One region of the Pseudoalteromonas sp. P1-8 genome, then DNA from elsewhere that is predicted to be linked to it. Evidence: predicted binding sites of a transcription regulator. Region 1 holds the regulator's gene; the other holds the start of a gene.
What was found. The regulator FliA, encoded in region 1, starts transcription of late flagellar genes. The targets are predictions, from matches to a motif close to CTAAAGNTNNNNNNNNNNNNGCCGATA.
Positions count from the first base shown of each region.

Region 2: a site for FliA is predicted at 6,976-7,002, ahead of AN213_RS19880 (DUF5610 domain-containing protein). Genes of this name have one in related genera too.

Region 1 is NZ_LJSO01000003.1:215,603-224,983, forward strand. Features, by position in the region: gene flhF (flagellar biosynthesis protein FlhF) at 1-1,371, shown strand, start outside; gene AN213_RS06365 (MinD/ParA family protein) at 1,364-2,224, shown strand; gene AN213_RS06370 (RNA polymerase sigma factor FliA) at 2,251-2,961, shown strand; gene cheY (chemotaxis response regulator CheY) at 3,002-3,385, shown strand; gene AN213_RS06380 (protein phosphatase CheZ) at 3,403-4,170, shown strand; gene AN213_RS06385 (chemotaxis protein CheA) at 4,186-6,489, shown strand; gene AN213_RS06390 (chemotaxis response regulator protein-glutamate methylesterase) at 6,552-7,715, shown strand; gene AN213_RS06395 (flagellar motor protein) at 7,708-8,472, shown strand; gene AN213_RS06400 (flagellar motor protein MotB) at 8,479-9,381, shown strand, end outside.
Region 2 is NZ_LJSO01000025.1:15,236-24,616, forward strand. Features, by position in the region: gene AN213_RS19830 (type II secretion system protein N) at 1-2, shown strand, start outside; gene AN213_RS19835 (YecA family protein) at 22-636, shown strand; gene AN213_RS19840 (hypothetical protein) at 633-836, opposite strand; gene AN213_RS19845 (hypothetical protein) at 836-1,195, opposite strand; gene ccoG (cytochrome c oxidase accessory protein CcoG) at 1,473-2,903, shown strand; gene AN213_RS19855 (serine/threonine protein kinase) at 2,969-3,943, shown strand; gene AN213_RS19860 (thiol:disulfide interchange protein DsbA/DsbL) at 3,974-4,597, shown strand; gene AN213_RS19865 (thiol:disulfide interchange protein DsbA/DsbL) at 4,615-5,253, shown strand; gene AN213_RS19870 (DUF523 domain-containing protein) at 5,315-5,767, shown strand; gene trmA (tRNA (uridine(54)-C5)-methyltransferase TrmA) at 5,770-6,867, opposite strand; gene AN213_RS19880 (DUF5610 domain-containing protein) at 7,032-8,150, shown strand; gene murI (glutamate racemase) at 8,217-9,011, shown strand; gene AN213_RS19890 (RNA-binding protein) at 8,974-9,381, opposite strand, start outside.

The DNA.
Region 1 (9,381 bases):
GTTGAAATCGTTGCAGCTGTTGATTACGACAAAGCAGCCCCGAAAGCCGAAGCTAAACCAGCAGTGGCACAATCAGCACCTGCTCCACAGCATAACTTTGTTAAACCTGAGCCAATGCGTGCTAAACCTGAGCCGCAAGCGAAAGTTGCTGATAGCCTACAAGCGTTACTTGAGCGTCAAGCCCCACGCCCTCGTTCGCCAGAGCTTGCGTCAATGTTTAGTCAATCTGGTATTGATACGAGTGAACACTATCAACCAAAAGAGCCAAGCTTTGAGCAGCAACAGCCTGAATATAAGCAAGCTCCTCGTTATCAACAGCAAGCAGCACCTCGTGTACAAACTCAAGCACATAGCTTAGGTTTTGATGACGACTTAGATTCTGGTTTTGATGATTTAGATTCACCAGCCGAGCACAAAAACTCAGCACCTGCGAATCAATCAGAAATGACGACCATGCGTGAAGAAATGAATGCGATTCGTCAATTACTTGAACACCAAGTATCTGGCTTAATGCAACAAGATATGGCACGCCGTGATCCGACTCGTGCATGTATGATTGACCGCTTAGCAGGTATGGGTATTGAACGTGATGTTGCAGAGCAAATGGCTTGTTTCATTCCTGACGACGTATCACGTCAACAAGCGTGGCAAGCACTTCTGCAAATGGTTGAAAACCAAATGCATACAACGAATAACGAAATTCTGCGTCAAGGCGGTGTATTTGCGTTAGTGGGTCCAACAGGCGTTGGTAAAACAACCACAGTTGCAAAATTAGCTGCACTGGGTGCACAAAAATATGGTGCTGATAAAGTGGCGTTGATCACCACTGATACCTACAGAATTGGTGCCTACGAACAATTGGCTACTTATGGTCGTATTATTGGCTGTGGTGTTAAGCAGGTAAAAGATGCGAATGAATTAGCTGAAGTGTTATACCATTTACGTAATAAGCGTCTAGTATTAATAGACACAGCGGGTATGAGCCAACGTGATTTACGTTTAACTGAGCAGTTAAATACCCTAATGCGTAATCAGCGTGTTGATATTCGTAGTTATTTAGTATTAAGTGCTACAGCACAGATAAATGTGTTGCAAGAAACCGTAAGACACTTTAAAAAGGTTCACCTAAGTGGCTGTATCTTCACTAAATTGGATGAATCTTTAAGTTTAGGTGAGATTATTAGCATAGCGATTCAAAATCGCCTGCCAATAGGGTATCTTACTAACGGTCAGCGCGTTCCTGAGGATATTCGCGTAGCGAATGCTGAAAAACTAGTGAAAAAAGCTGAACAATTGTATTTAAAACGAGCAAAAGCACAACATTCAAGACGTCAAGCAGTAGCGTCGAACACAGTAGGGATGTATGATTAACACAGTATTAGATCAAGCAAGCGGCCTGCGCAAAATGAATCAAAATAATAATAGTGGCGTTAAAGTTATCGCTGTTACTGGCGGTAAAGGTGGAGTGGGTAAAACCAACGTTTCACTCAATACCGCAATCGCATTAGGTCAGCAAGGAAATCGTGTATTAGTATTAGATGCCGATTTAGGTTTGGCAAACTGTGACGTAATGCTTGGCCTTCGTGTTGAACGTAATTTATCTCATGTTTTGTCAGGCGAGTGTGAGCTTGACGAAATTCTTGTTGAAGGCCCTGCGGGCATCAAAATTGTACCAGCAACGTCTGGTTCACAAAGCATGGTTGAATTAACGCCATCTGAGCATGCAGGCCTTATTCGCGCTTTTAGCGAGTTAAATACCGAGTTTGATATTTTAATTGTCGATACCGCCGCAGGTATTTCTGACATGGTATTAAGCTTTTCTCGTGCAGCCCAAGACGTTGTTGTGGTTGTATGCGATGAACCTACCTCAATTACTGATGCTTACGCACTTATTAAAGTGCTTAGCCGTGAGCATGGCGTATATAAATTTAAAATTGTTGCCAATATGGTGCGCAGTTTGCGTGAAGGGCAAGAATTATTTGCTAAACTTTCAAAAGTAACGGATCGTTTTTTAGATGTTTCAATGGAGTTGGTAGCAACCATTCCTTATGACGAGAACATGCGTAAATCTACGCGACGTCAAAAGGTGATTGTTGAATTATTCCCGAACTCACCGGCAGCGGTGGCGTTTAAAACATTAGCAACAAAAGCAGTTAAGTGGCCGATCCCTAATCAACCGTCTGGCCATTTAGAATTTTTTATTGAAAAACTAGTAAACGGCTAACTATGACAACATCGGTGAATAAAGCGATGGGATATCAATCAGCACAGAATTTAAATGCGATTGTCGAAAAACATGCCTCTTTAGTCAAAAAAGTGGCGTGCCATCTAATTGCTCGTTTACCTGCCAGTGTGCAACTCGATGATTTAATTCAATCAGGTATGATAGGCCTAATTGAAGCGTCAAAAAACTTTGATGCTAGCAAAGGTGCTAGTTTCGAAACCTTCGCTGGAATTCGTATTCGTGGTGCGATGTTAGACGAAATTCGTAGAGGTGACTGGGCGCCACGCTCAGTTCACCGAAATGCCCGCCTTGTGGCTGAAACCATTTCCGAATTAGAAAGCACTTTAAATCGTGAGCCCAAAGATACTGAAGTCGCTGAAAAACTTGATATTACGCTAGATGAGTACCATCATATTCTACATGATGTAAATTCGAGTAAAGTATTAGGTATTGAAGATTTAGGTGTAGATGAAGACGTCATCACACCAGTAGGTCAGGATTTAGGACTAGACAAACCGTTTAATAACGTTAAAAATGAGCGGTTTAACCAGTCTCTATTAACGGCTATCCAATCGTTACCAGAAAGAGATGCTCTCGTTTTGTCTTTGTACTACAACGACGAAATGAACTTAAAAGAAATAGGACACATACTCGATGTTAGCGAGTCGCGTGTGAGTCAAATACATGGTCAGGCGATGATTAAGCTCAAAGCAAAAATCAATGACTGGATTAATTAGTAGTAAGTAAATAAAGGTTCAAACCTCACCGGAGGATGTTTTGGATAAAAACATGAAAATTCTTGTTGTTGATGATTTTTCTACAATGAGACGTATCATTAAAAATCTATTAAGGGATTTAGGTTTTACCAATGTGCAGGAAGCTGACGACGGTTCAACAGCATTGCCAATGCTACAAAATCAAGAATTTGATTTTGTTGTAACAGATTGGAACATGCCTGGTATGCAAGGTATTGATTTGTTACGTGCAATTCGTGCTGATGATAGCCTTAAGCATATTCCTGTATTAATGGTGACAGCTGAAGCGAAAAAAGAACAAATTGTTGCTGCTGCTCAAGCAGGTGTTAATGGCTATATCGTTAAACCATTCACTGCTGCGACACTTAAAACCAAATTGGAAAAAGTGTTTGAACGTTTAGGTTAATCTAAGGGGAGAGGCTTATGTCAGCACTTGCTGCGCCTCAAATAAGTTTAGAGCAAGCTCGTCAACTTGTTGAGTATCTTGAAAATGGTGAACAAGAAAAAGCAGATAAGCTCATTCTTGACGCTGCATCAAAAGAACAATCAGAGTTGTTTGCTGAAGTCGGCAAATTGACGCGTCAGCTTCATGAAGCGTTAAAAAACTTTGACCTAGATACTCGTCTCACTGATTTAACTACCGACGCGATCCCAGACGCTAAGCAGCGCTTAAATTATGTTATGGAAATGACAGAAAGCGCCGCCAATAAAACCATGGATGCGGTTGAAGCAAGTTTACCAATAGCGCAACAACTTGCTGATGAAATTGCCGCAATCAAACCTACGTGGGATCGTTTAATGAACCGAGAAATTGAACTCGGTGAATTTAAATCGTTATGTCATAGCTTAGATAAGTTCATGAATAACTCGCATACCAAAACCGATGAGCTCCAAGGTTTGATGACTAATGTGCTGATGGCGCAGGATTATCAGGATTTAACCGGACAAGTTATTCGCCGTGTTATTGAGTTGGTGCGAGAGGTAGAAGACAGTTTAATTAATCTCTTAACTGTGTTTGGCAGTCAAGAAGATGGTCATCAACAACAAGAAAAACAGGCCATAGAAAAAGCACCTGCAACAAGTGACACACTAGCAGGTCCTGAAGGGCCAATTATTGATAAAGAGTCTCGCGATGATGTTGTCTCAGGACAAGATGAAGTCGATGATCTATTATCAAGTCTGGGCTTCTAAGAGGAGAGTAGCTGCATGAGCTTTGAAGTCGATGAAGATATATTACAGGATTTCCTTGTTGAAGCAGGAGAAATCTTAGAGCTTTTGTCAGAGCAATTAGTCGAGCTTGAAAACAACCCAGAAGACAAAGATCTATTAAACGCCATTTTTAGAGGCTTCCATACTGTTAAAGGTGGTGCAGGCTTCTTAAGTATGACTGAGCTTGTAGATGCGTGTCATGGTGCAGAGAATGTTTTCGATTTATTACGTCAAGGTGTACGCAGTGTAACACCAGAACTAATGGACGTAATTTTACAGGCTCTCGATACTATCAACGAAATGTTCGCTACGATTCAAAATCGCGAACAGCCAGAGCCTGCAGATCCAGCCCTATTAGAAGTCCTTCATAAATTAAGTCAGCCACCAACCGCAGAAGAGCTTGCAGGTGAAGACTTATCTGTAGCAGAGGATGTTGCAGTTGCACCTGAAGAACCCGCAGTTGAAGAGCCTGCTGTTGATACGCCTGAAGTCACAGCAGATACAGCAACAGACAATATCGATGAAGATGACCCGTTTGCGTTTGATATGTTATTTGATGGCGGCGGTCTTGCAGATAGCAGCGCTGAGCCTCAAAATATTGACGAAATCACCGAAGACGAATTTGAAAGCTTACTAGATGAACTGCATGGCAAAGGGCAAGGTCCAGCAGCGACTGCTCCTGAAGCAATTAGCAGTGATAGTGACGATATTACCGATGATGAATTTGACAGCTTATTAGACGAACTGCATGGCGTTGGTAACTTCGGTGAAGTAAAACAAGATACTTCTGCTCAGCCTGAAGCAGCAAAACCAGCACAGCCGGCTCCTCAAGCACCTGCAGCAGATACTTCAAGCAATGACTCAGACGATGAAATTAGCGATGACGAGTTTGAAGCGCTGCTTGATGAATTACACGGTAAAGGTACTGCTCCTCAGTCTTTAGAAACGGCTTCGCCAGAAAAAGCGCCTGAACCACCAAAAGCAGAACCTGCAAAACCAGCACAGCCTGCAGCATCAAAACCGGCACCTGCGCCTAAACCTGCTGCCGCAGCGCCTAAACCTGCTCCAGCTCCTGCAAAAGCACCAGAAAAATCGCCTGCAGCCTCTGCTGCACCGAAAAAAGCGCCACCACCACAGGCAGAAACAACGGTACGTGTTGATACTAAACGTCTCGATGAAATCATGAACATGGTGGGTGAGCTGGTATTGGTCCGAAACCGCTTAGTGAGCCTTGCTAATAACAGCAATAGCGAGTCAATGGGCAAAGCCATCTCTAACCTAGATGTGGTAACCGCAGACTTGCAAGGCGCGGTTATGAAAACCCGCATGCAGCCAATTAAGAAAGTATTTGGCCGTTTCCCGCGGGTTGTTCGTGACTTAGCCCGTAGCTTGAAAAAAGATATTAACCTGCAGCTAGTTGGTGAAGAAACCGATTTAGATAAAAACCTTGTTGAAGCACTTGCTGATCCATTGGTGCACTTAGTGCGTAACTCTGTTGACCATGGTATTGAAATGCCAGATGTGCGTGAAGCCGCAGGTAAACCGCGTACAGGTACCGTAACGCTTTCGGCATCACAAGAAGGTGATCACATCCTACTAACCATTCGTGATGATGGTGCAGGTATGGATGCTGAGAAACTGAAAAAAATCGCAATTAGCAAAGGGGTGATCGATCACGACCAAGCAAGTCGCTTGTCGGATACCGAAGCGTACAACTTAATCTTTGCACCAGGTTTCTCAACCAAAGAAGAGATCTCTGACATCTCAGGCCGTGGTGTGGGCATGGATGTTGTTAAAACTAAAATCACTCAGTTAAATGGCTCGGTTAATATTCAGTCTGAGCTGGGTGTAGGTACTGTACTTGAAATCAAGGTGCCATTAACACTTGCTATCTTACCGACCTTAATGGTTGTTGTGGGTGAGCAAACTTTTGCATTACCACTTGCTGGTGTTAGCGAAATTTTCCACCTTGATTTAACTAAAACTAACGTAGTTGATGGCCAACTGACAATTATTGTACGTGAAAAAGCGATCCCGCTTTTCTATTTACAACATTGGTTAGTAAAAGGTGCCAACCGCCAAGAGCGTAAAGCCGAAGGTCACGTGGTGATTGTACAAATAGGTACTAAGCAAGTGGGCTTTGTAGTTGACTCGTTAATAGGTCAAGAGGAAGTTGTTATTAAACCTTTAGATGCCTTATTACAAGGCACACCAGGTATGGCAGGTGCGACAATTACTTCTGATGGTGGCATTGCATTGATCCTCGACGTACCTAGCATGCTTAAACACTACGTTGGCTAATAATAAATAATAAAGTGCAGCATTTAGCTGCACTTTGAATGATATAAAACAAGAGAGTGCCAATGGCAGTCAAAGTATTAGTTGTTGATGATTCAAGCTTTTTTCGCCGCCGTGTAAGCGAAATTTTAGAGCAAGACAGCAATATTCAAGTGATTGGTTTTGCCGTAAACGGTCGTGAAGCGGTCGATAAAGCCCGTGAATTAAAACCTGATGTAATTACTATGGATGTTGAAATGCCGGTTCTTGATGGCATTAGTGCCGTGAAAGAAATAATGGCAGCAACACCGACTCCTATTCTAATGTTCTCATCACTCACCCGTGATGGTGCAACAGCAACCCTAGATGCACTTGATGCTGGTGCCTTAGATTTTTTACCGAAAAAATTCGAAGATATTGCGCGCAACAATGAAGATGCAATCGCGCTTTTACAAAATAAAGTAAAAGAGATTGGTCGCCGTCGCCTTTCTCGTTTTGCGCGCCCAGCACCTATTTCGCGACCAACTCCGGCACCTGTACCACGGAGCAGTAGCAGTACAAGTGCTCGCAGCGGGATTGTTCAGCCTGATCGCAGCTTTAGCCGTCCAGCTCCTGCTAGCTCGCCTGCAGCCTCGTCATCGAGTACAAGTAACATTCGCGCTTCGGGCAAGCAATATCAGTTGGTTGCTATTGGTACATCAACCGGTGGACCTGTAGCGCTACAAACAATTTTAACTCAGCTGCCAGCTAACTTTCCGCATCCAATTTTGCTTATTCAGCATATGCCAGCTGCGTTTACACCTGCTTTTGCAGCCCGCCTCAATGGCTTATGCAGAATCAATGTGAAAGAAGCGCAGAATGGTGACCGCTTGATGCCTGGTACCGCTTATTTAGCACCTGGTGGTCAACAAATGCTAATAGAAGGACGAGGCGGCTCTCGCACACTACGTGTGTTTGAAGACGACAGTCCGCGTATTACTTATAAACCGAGTGTTGATGTGACTTTTGCTAGTGCTGCAAAAACCTTTGGTGGTGATGTGCTAGCTGTCGTATTAACGGGCATGGGCGCTGATGGCCGTGATGGTGCGCGTATGCTTAAGCAAGTCGGTGCTACTATTTGGGCGCAAGATGAAAAAACCAGTGTGGTGTATGGTATGCCACAAGCTGTTGCAAATGCGGGGCTGGCGAGCGAGAGCTTAGCACTAACCGATGTTGCAGCTCGCCTAACACGTGAGACTGGTTGTGGATAAGCTATCTTTTCTTGGCTTAATTGTCGCGATAAGTGCCATCGCCTTTGGTTATGCATTAGAGGGCGGTGTTGTTTCTGCACTATTTAATGGTCCTGCGCTTATCATCGTACTCGGTGGTACGCTTGGGGCTGTGATGCTGCAAACCCCTGCAAGTGTTTTTACTAAAACACTAAAGATCAGTCATTGGGTGTTTTTTCCGCCATATCACGATATTGATGCAGCCATCGAACAAGTTAAGCGTTGGTCACACAAAGCACGCCAAGAAGGTTACTTAGCCCTTGAGTCTGAAGCGCTGTCGCATTCAGATCCTTATGCGGCAAAGGGGTTGAGTCTACTTGTTGACGGGATTGATGAGCAAAAGCTCAGAGATACCCTTGAAATTGATTTAATGCTTGAACGCGAGCGCTTACTAGAGGTAAGCCGGGTTTACGAAGCCATGGGCGGTTATAGCCCTACAATTGGTATTCTAGGTGCGGTACTCGGTTTGATTCAGGCCATGCAATTTATCACCGATCCTGAAAAACTGGGTGCCGGTGTCGCTACTGCGTTTATCGCTACTATTTATGGTGTTGGTTTAGCTAACTTATTATTCTTGCCTATGGCGAACAAACTTAAGCAGCAAGTTGAGCAAAAAATGCTGTATCATGAACTACTTGCTGAAGGCATTATTGCTATTTCGCAAGGTGAAAGCCCACTAAATATCGAACTAAAACTTGAGGCGTACCGTGTAGAGCGCCCAAGCTTAGTTGACGAGTAATTTATTATGATGCGCCGTCGTCTGCGTCATAACACGTCAAAAAACCAACATACTGAACGCTGGCTTGTCTCTTATGCCGATTACATGACCATCATGTTTGCTTTTTTTGTGGTCATGTATGCTATCGCAATTAGTAAAAATGAAGATTTTCAAATTCTCTCAGACTCACTGGAGCAGGTGTTCGAAAAATCAGCTCGTCAGCAACAACAGGTTGGCACTGGGGTTAACGGCACAGGCATACTAACTGACAGAGTCAGCCCTGAGAACGACATTCTATACGGTGAGAGCATTCGTAAAGATGAGCAAGGCCCTGAATTACTCGATGGGCAAAGCGAAACCAGCAATATTGAGAAAAAACATCTCGGCAAGCCTCTCGACAGCTTACTTACTAAATTGCAGTCTGCGCTTATTGATGAAATTCGTGATGGTGAAGCGAGTTTAGAGCTTCACCAAGATTGGCTTATTATCGAATTAAGTTCAGGTATGCTGTTTTCATCGGGCAGTGCTGTTGCACAGCAGCGTGCCAAGCAAGTTGTTGGTTTAGTGAAAGATATTATCGCACCGGTTGATAACTACATTCGCGTGCGTGGTTATACCGATAACGAAGGTATTCGTAATGAGATGTTTCGCTCAAACTGGGAGCTATCTGTAGCGCGGGCTACATCCGTACTGGTTGAGCTTGAGAGTTTAGGCATTAACCCTGCACGTATGGCTATTGAAGGCTACGGGCAGTATTCGCCCTTCGCAAGTAATGACACTGAGCAAGGCCGCGCAGAAAACCGCAAAGTGGTTGTTGCATTGTCTAAATATGGCTTACCGCCAAAAGAGCCAGAAAATACGGAACAAGAGTCACAAAACCAACCCCAACAGACGACAGAAATTGAGTTGCCAAGCGATGATAACAGCATT
Region 2 (9,381 bases), on a different contig from region 1:
AAATTGGATTAATCGAACAGTATGCAATTACCTGAGTTTTCAAAGCAGCAAAGTGAGCTTTTAAGTCAGTTTTTAGCGCAGCATCAAGATGCGCTTAGCTTGTCGCAAACCCAAGGCTACTTATTTGCGGTGATCTGTGCTCCTGAGCCGCTTGATGTTCATCAGTGGTTAGAAGAGGTTGCACCTGGCTCTGATGGGAAAATGGACGAGCAAGTGCTGTTTGCATTTATGGCTTTATATCAACAGATCAGCGAACAAGTATTCGAAACGGGTTTTACATTACCTGTGAGCCTACAGCTGAGTTCTCAAGGACAACAATACCTAGATATTCAAGAATGTCAGCATTGGAGCCAAGGTTTTATGCATGGTGCGCAAGGTTACGTTAACAAGCTATTAAGCGCGCCACAGTTAGCTGATGAGCTTAAAGAGGCGTTGGCTAGTGCACTGCAAAGCTTAGGCTTTTTTACCCTTGAAACGAGTGAAATTGCAGCCCTTGCAACTGATAATGGTTTATCTGAAGGGCAACTATGCCAGCAGCAGTATGAGGTTATGAATGAATTCGCCGCTGGCTTTGCTGAGCTCATTGAAGTCGTTGCTGTAAATAGCCAGCTATATAATGATGAGGGCTGGAACTAACCCAGCTCTAAAAGAATGTCTGTGCAACCTTTGGCACAGCTTACAACGCCTTTACCAGGCTGATCAGTCTTCAAATTTAAGGTAAGGGCGCCTTTACATACTTCGCAGTACAAGGTTTGCCCCTTACCCAGCTTTTTTAACATATTGCGCTGTTTTGCAAACGAGTCGCTGGTTTTTTTGTTTAAAGCAGAAAAATCCATTACTTGTTTAACCTTTCTTCAAGCGCATTCGAGACGATACTGCATACGCGGTTTAAGCGTTCGCCATAAAAATACAAGTTAATATCTTTTTCACGGCAGTAGTGTAAGTGAAAAACTTGTAGTTTATCGTCAGTGGTAAATGTCTCTTCAATATACTCAAGCTCTGAATTAGATAAATTAAGCTGTGACTTAATATTATTCTTAGCCATATTTGCCGCAGGACTTCGGTTGACTTTACTGGCATCAGAAATAAGGCTAACGCCTTCACCTAGTAACCTTTCTCTTGGCTCTTTGATCAAAGGATGATCAATCGTGAAAAGTGCTAAAATAATAAGCACTAAAATAAGAAATTTTTTCATAGCACAATAATCTTTGATCTAAATAAATACGGTATAGGTGCAAGTTTAATAAAATGGTCGTTTTAAAAGCAAGCAGATAAGATTAAATAATTAAAACGTCGTATTTTCGATCAATCCCTGAAATTTTCTATAGATTGAGTATAATGCTCTATAGGTTTAAAGTTTCAGAAATCTTTGAACGTAATGAGATGTATTCTGATTTGCTTATTGGCACAGAGAATCTCTTACTGCAAACATATGTTTGAGTATTATTTCCTAGTGGCGTTGAGGAATTTTAATGGATAAACAGATTAAGGTTAAAAATATCCCAACGGAAGTAAAAATCCAGAAACCGGAAAACGCTTCCCTCGATGATAGATTTAATCCACGTAACCGTATTTATGTCCGAGCTGTAACGGGTTTACACCAATTGTTAAGACAACGGATTGGTTTTGTCGGCATGCTTGCATTTATGCTACTACCTTGGATTAACTTCCACGGTCAACAAGCTGTGTTGTTCGATTTGGTAGGGCAAAAGTTTAACATTTTTGGTTTAACGCTTTGGCCACAAGATCTGACTATCCTTGCTTTCATTCTCATGTTGGCGGCGTTTGCCTTGTTCTTAGTAACTACTTTCTATGGACGGGTTTGGTGTGGCTATACTTGCCCGCAAACCGTTTGGACCTTCATTTTTATTTGGTTTGAAGAAAAATTCGAAGGCAGCGCAAATCAACGTAAGAAACTAGATCAACGCCCAATGGACTTTGATAAGTTTTGGCGCAAAAGTGCTAAACACGGCAGCTGGTGGTTATTCTCGCTTTATACCGCATTTACTTTTGTAGGTTACTTTACGCCAATCCGTCAGCTACTGCCTGATCTGTTTACCCTTGATGCAACCGCGTATTCGTATATTTGTCTAGCCGTATTTGCTGTGTGTACCTATGGTAATGCCGGTTGGATGCGCGAGATTATGTGCTTACACATTTGCCCTTATTCTCGCTTTCAGTCAGCTATGTTCGATAAAGATACTTTTACCGTGAGCTATGACGAAGCACGTGGTGAAAGCCGTGGTCCTCGTTCACGTAAGCAAGATCCAAAAGAGCTCGGCTTAGGTGATTGTATCGACTGTAACTTATGTGTGCAGGTCTGCCCAACGGGGATCGATATTCGTAACGGCTTACAATACGAGTGCATTAACTGTGGTGCATGTATCGATGCGTGTGATGGGGTGATGGATAAAATGAATTACCCACGCGGGCTCATTTCCTATACCACCGAGCGTAACTTAGAAACGCCAGACAACAAAACACATGCACTGCGCCCTAAGTTAATTGGCTATCTAGTTATCTTAGTCGTGCTATCAGGGGCGTTAGTAGCAAATATTGCGATGCGCAAACCGATGGAACTCGATATTATTCGTGACCGTAACCAGCTATATCGTGTTGACTTTAATGGTTTAGTCGAAAACACCTATACACTAAAAGTAATTAACAAAGCTCAACATGAGCAAACCTTTAACATTCGTGTTGAAGGACTCGATAACTTTGAGTACATCGGCAAACAAACATTCACAGTACCTTCTGGTGAATCTTATAATGTGCCACTGTCATTAGTTGTTGATCCTTATGATTTGAAAAAGCCCATGACGAAGTTTGAGTTCGTACTTTCTGTCGATGGTGAGCCAGATGTGCAGATTTCGCAGCCGAGTAACTTCTTTAAGGCGCGATAATTAAGTACACTGAGCGAATGAATAAAAAGCGGGATTTTCCCGCTTTTTTTATATGATGAGGCATTATGAGTAAATTTAGTTTTGTAGACCTTACACCCGATTCAATTTTAGATGCAGTTGAAAGTATCGGTGTTTATGCTGAATCAGGTCTGCTGGCCTTAAATAGCTACGAGAACCGTGTTTATCAATTTAAAGCAGAAGATGGCCATCGTTATGTTGTTAAGTTCTACCGACCAGAGCGTTGGAGTAAGGCGCAAATCTTAGAAGAGCATGCGTTTGCATTTGAGCTTGCCGAGGCTGAAGTGCCGGTTGTTGCGCCTGTAATTATCGAAGGGCAAAGCTTATTTGAGCATAATGGTTATTTGTTTACGTTATTCCCAAGTGTGGGCGGGCGCATTTTTGAAGTTGATAATTTAGATCAACTCGATGTACTTGGCCGCTTAATTGGGCGAATGCACCAAGTAGCTAAGGCAAAGCCATTTGAACATAGGCCTGTGATCAGCTGCGAAGAATACCTTCAGACAGCTAAAGTTCAGTTACAAGCAAGTAACTTGGTGCCAATGGCATTAGAGAACGCCTTTTATACTATTTTAGATTTGGTGATTAAAGAAACCACAGAGCAGTATAAAAATGTTGAAACCATCCGCCTGCACGGCGATTGCCATGCCGGTAATATATTGTGGTCTGGTGATGCGTTAATGTTTGTTGATTTAGATGACAGCCGACAAGGGCCTGCAATTCAAGATCTTTGGATGATGCTCAGTGGCGATCGTAACAACCAACTGTTACAGTTAGACACCTTAGTGGCTGCTTATGAAGAATTTTGCGACTTTGATCACAGCCAATTAAAGTTGATTGAACCACTTAGAGCAATGCGAATGGTGCATTACATGGGGTGGTTGGCAAAAAGGTGGGATGATCCTGCGTTCCCACGGAACTTTTCATGGTTTGCTGAAGACAAATACTGGGAGCAGCAAATACTAGCGCTAAAAGAACAGCTTGCAGCGCTACAGGAAGCACCATTAAAATTATTACCATAAATTTTTAAAGTTAAGAAAGACGAGAAAACAATGTTTAAAAAATTAAAGTTAAGTCTACTCATTTTATGTTTACCTTTTGCGGCCCTTGCTGCTGATTTCGAAGCAGGCAATCAATACGAAGTATTAAAAGTTGAGAAAAGTGCAACACCTCAAGTAACCGAGTTCTTTTCGTTTTATTGTCCACACTGTTTTCAGTTTGAACCGGTCGCAAAAGCATTAACGGCAAGTCTTCCTGAAGGGACTGAATTTGTAAAAAGCCATGTTAACTTTTTAGGTGGTGTATCTAAGCAAACGCAAAGTAACTTAAGCTATGCCTACTTAATTGCTAAGCAACATGGCAAAGGTGAGCAAGTTGCTGATCAAATCTTTAATAGCATCCACAGACAGCGCGCTTTACTAAAAGATATAAAAGACGTGAAAGCATTACTTGCGACCAATGGTATTAGCAACGATGTGTTTGACGCTGAAATTGCAAGCATGCCAGTGATTAGTGCTGAAAAAGCGATGCAAGATAAGCAGCAAAAATATTCAGATATGGGCGCCCTTACTGGTGTACCAACTTTTATCGTCAATGATAAATATAAAATTAATTTAAACACCATCAAGAGCCAGCAGATGCTTGATGAGTTAGTCGAATTTTTATTAAAACAATAATTTTGGAGTAAGAAGTAATGATCAAGTTAGTAAAAGCTGTATTAATGGCTGCCACGCTAGGTTTAGCGGCAAATGCCTCAGCTGCTCAATATGAAGAAGGTAAGCATTATGAAACGATTGATGCACGCGCTTCTAAAAAGCCTGAAGTAAAAGAGTTCTTCTCATTCTACTGCCCACACTGTAATAACTTCGAGCCAGTAGTGAAAGAGCTTAAAACACTTCTTAAAGATGGCGTTAAATTCAAAAAGAGTCATGTTGATTTTTCAGGTCCTCGTGACCCAGAAATTCAGACTATCTTAGCGCAAGGTTATGCGACGGCTAATGTGTTACCACAGAAAGACGCGTTAGTAGCCGCTGTGTTTAATCATATTCACGGTAAGCGTGCTCGTATTAACGAACTAGCTGATATGAAAGACATCTTTGTTTCACAAGGTGTGTCGGCTGAAGATTTTGATAAGTACTACAACAGCTTCTCTGTACGTACTATGGCGTCTAAGATGAAACGCGACCAAGAATATTACCAACAAAAAGGTGCTTTAAAAGGCGTTCCAACTTTTATTGTTAATGGTAAATACCGTGTAATCCTAGGTGCGGATTCAGGTATTAGCGATGCGAAGAGCATGGCAGACTTAATTAACTACCTAGCTGATAAATAAGCTTAGTTAGTTGAATTTAATAGAAAGCTCCGTTCGCGGAGCTTTTTTGTTGGTAAAGCAAATGCAAAAACTATTAGTTTCAAGCTGTTTGTTAGGAAATCCTGTTCGTTATGACGGGCAATCGCAAAATTTACTCCATCCTGGTTTAGAAACTCTTAAACAGCAAGGAAGGCTCGTTGCATTCTGCCCTGAAGTAGCTGGTGGCTTACCTACACCAAGGCCGCCTGCAGAAATCAAAGCGGGTAGAGTATTTACCAAAGATGCACAAGATGTCACAGTACAGTTTGCTTATGGCGCAGAACAAGCACTTAAGCTTTGCAAAAAGCAGGGCATTCGCTATGCGCTGTTAAAAGAATCAAGCCCTTCATGTGGTCGCAATACTATTTACGATGGTAGTCATTCAGGAAAGAAAATTTCAGGGATGGGATTAACTGCAAAGCTGTTAACCGACAATAATATAGCTGTATACAGCGAGCAGCAGTTGCCAGCGCTATTTGCTGCGCTGGCAGATTGATTTTATTTACGTTGTAAAAACACACCTGATTCGATGTGGTGGGTGTAAGGGAATTGGTCAAAAATCGCAAAACGTTTTACTTCATGGGTTTTGCATAAGTGATCAAGGTCACGCTCTAAGGTATCTGGGTTACACGAGATATAAATAATATTGTCGTAGTTCGCAACTAGGTCACACGTTAGCGTGTCCATGCCTGCACGTGGTGGATCCACTAAAATTGTTTGGCAGTTATAGCTTTTCAGGTCTATACCATCTAAACGAGAGAAAGTACGTTCGCCTTTCATTGCTTGGGTGAACTCTTCACTCGACATACGAATGATATCTAAGTTCTCAACCTTGTTCTGTGCGATATTGTATTGCGCTGAGTAAACCGATGATTTTGAAATCTCAGTGGCTAATACGCGGTCGAATGAGCCTGCAAGAGCAATCGAAAAGTTACCATTCCCACAATATAACTCCAGTAAGTCATTATTGAGTGGTTGGCAAAGGGCTTGTGCCCACTCTAGCATCTTGATGTTTACTTTAGCATTCGGTTGCGTAAAGCTATTTTCGACTTGTTGATAAATAAGCTCTTTACCGTTTACGTTTAAACGCTCGATAACATAGTCATTACCAATCACTTCTTTTTGCTTCCGAGCACGACCAATAAAATCAATCTTAAACTGTGTGCTCAGTTTTGCTTTAAGCTCTTTAATTGCTTGTAGCCACTGCTCATCTAGTTGTTTGTGATACAACAAGCTAACAAGGATCTCACCACTTAAGCTTGAAAGGTAATCGATTTGAAACAGCTTACGGCGCAGAACTTCATTGTCTTTTAAGTTTTCGATCATCGCTTGCATCACTTCACCCACTAAAGGTGCTGCAGGGTCAAACTCATCAACGCGGATCTTTTCTTTAGTTTGTTGATCAAACATGATGTGAAACAGGTCTTCACCTTCATGCCAAACACGAAACTCTGCACGTTGGCGGTAATGAATAGGATCAGAGCTGAACACTTCTAATTTTTCGACCCCAAAACGTCGAAACTGTGAGGTGATGCGCTGCTCTTTCTCACTCAATTGTGCATCGTATTGAGTTGTATCAATTTTTATAACCGCCATGGCTGATTACCTTTTATCTCTTAGCTTTATAACGGCGCTATTGTAGGGTGCGCTGAGGATTTGTCTAGTTTTGTTATTTATTTTAGTGTCGTTTTTTTATACAAAAAACTTAAGTTTTGTGGTTTTTGGCCGATAATGAGTTAACCATAACATGGAGTCGGATCATGAAAATTGGCAACCTAGGCTATATGCCTAATACAAATGTGAATAAATACAATGGTAAACAGGCACTGCAGCAGCCTACCATTCAAAATCGTCAAGATAGTTATCAGCAACGCGGCAGAGAGCTCGCGGCAAAAGTTCTTGATGATAAACTTGCTGAGGCACTAGGTTTACCTAAAGCCGAAGAGAAAAAAGATAAACCCTTGTTCGACTTTGAAGAGATCGTGAAAAACGTACTCGACTTTGTTGGCGGCGCACTTCGTAAAGCAAAAGCCGATGGTGCTGATGATGAAAAACTCAAAGGCATGCTAGGTGATGCACGTAAAGGTGTGCAAATGGGCATCGACGATGCGTATGATGAGCTTAAAGAGTCAGGTATTCTTAACGATGACATCGAAGAGGGTATCGAAAAGTCTAAAGAAGGTATCTTTAAAGGTATTGATGAATTAGAAGAAGACTTGTTCAATCCTAAACCTAATGCGGTTTCAGTAAGCCAAGCTCAATACATCAGTTTAAGTAATAACGCAGAGTACACTTTCACCACCGCTGAAGGTGACGAAGTAAGTATTAGCTTTGCTGATGCATACGAAAGTAAGTCTGCAAGCAGTTATAGCAAAAATGGCGACAACGAAGCCTTTGTCAGTGAGTCTTCGCAATCACGTGATTTATCATTCTCGATGTCGGTCAATGGTGATTTAAATGAGCAAGAGCAGCAAGCTATCAATGAATTGATGGAAGACTTGCAGAGTGTTAGCGAAACATTCTTCTCTGGTTCATTAGAAGATGCCTTTGAACAAGCTAAAGAGCTTAACTTAGGTAACGAGCAACTCGTTGGCTTTACGATGGATCTGAAACAAACCAAAACAGTAGCAGCGATTAAAGGCTATGAAGAATATAAACCAGCCCCTGAAAAAGAAGTTGCTGAGAAAATAGCGCCATTTAATGACGACTTGAAACAGGCGTTTAATAAAGCGGGTGACATTGGTTTGCAAAATGAACTGGCTGGCATCTTACAATGGTTAAACCAAGATAAAGAAGAAGTCAGTAAGCTGGTGGATTATACCAAAGCAATGTTTGAGCAAATGAATAAGCTTCGCTCGGCAACAGAAGAAGAGGCTTAGTCCTTTCTTTCTTTTTATAAAGCTGCATGGCAAACTGCTGACCTTTGATGATCCGAGGTAAGCAGTTTGTCAGTTCATATAATGGTGTTTGATTCTGGTATAGGTGGAACAACCGTACTTGAACAGATCCAAGTATTGATCCCAGATGCAGATTATAGTTATTTTATGGACAATGCTTTATTGCCTTATGGCGCGCAAAGTCAGCAAACGATCATAGCCCGCCTTTTTGCGCTACTACAGTTTATCGAAACAGCAAACTTACACGTTGATATCCTAGTTATTGCGTGTAATACCGCCTCTACCTCTGCCTTAGAAACTATTCGCCAGCACACAAATATAGAAGTTGTCGGGGTAGTACCTGCGATAAAACCCGCTTGCGCTATAAGTAACAGCAAACATATTGGTTTACTGGCAACACCATCAACCATCAAGAGTCGCTATACTGCAAACTTAATTAGTACTCATAGCCAAGACACACAAGTCAGCTTATATGGCTCAACTGAGCTGGTAGAAATTGCTGAAACACTATTTCATACGCAGAAAATCAATAAAGCAAAGCTTGAGAAAGTATTGAGTGATTTAGCGATAGCAGAAGATATAGATGTATTGGTACTTGGCTGTACACACTTTCCATTACTAGCCAGCGCAATTAGTGACTACTATAAACAACAGATCTTCCTTATTGATTCAGGCAAAGCGATTGCTAAGCGCGTTGAAAGTTTAATTGCTCTACGAGGCTTTACTCTTACTACAGATAAAAAAAAGCCGCTGCACTATTATGCAACGGCTCCTATTGGTCATTCGCAATTAAGCGTTGAGCTTATTACGCTGACTGATCAGATCCCTCACGAAAGCTGTTAGCTTCGTTCTCTTGTTTTTGTTTTGCTTCACGCACTTTTAAAGTACGTTGTTGGAATTCGCTATCATTTAATTGATTGATTGCTTTATCTGCATCAGCTTCAGCCATTTCAACAAAACCAAAGCCACGACGTTTACCTGTATTTTTATCTTTTAATAAACGTACATTGAAAACTTTGCCTTGTTCTTCGAATAAAGCACGAACAACACCTTCATTAGCACGATAAGGTAGGTTGCCAACATAAAGTGTTTTTGTTTTTACTTCGGCCTCCTCACTTGACGCTGATGAAAGTGCTGCAATAACTAAAGCACCAATTAATAAGCCTGCACCAAATAGCAATGCTGGGTCTAAAGCTAAGCTTGCAAGTGCGAA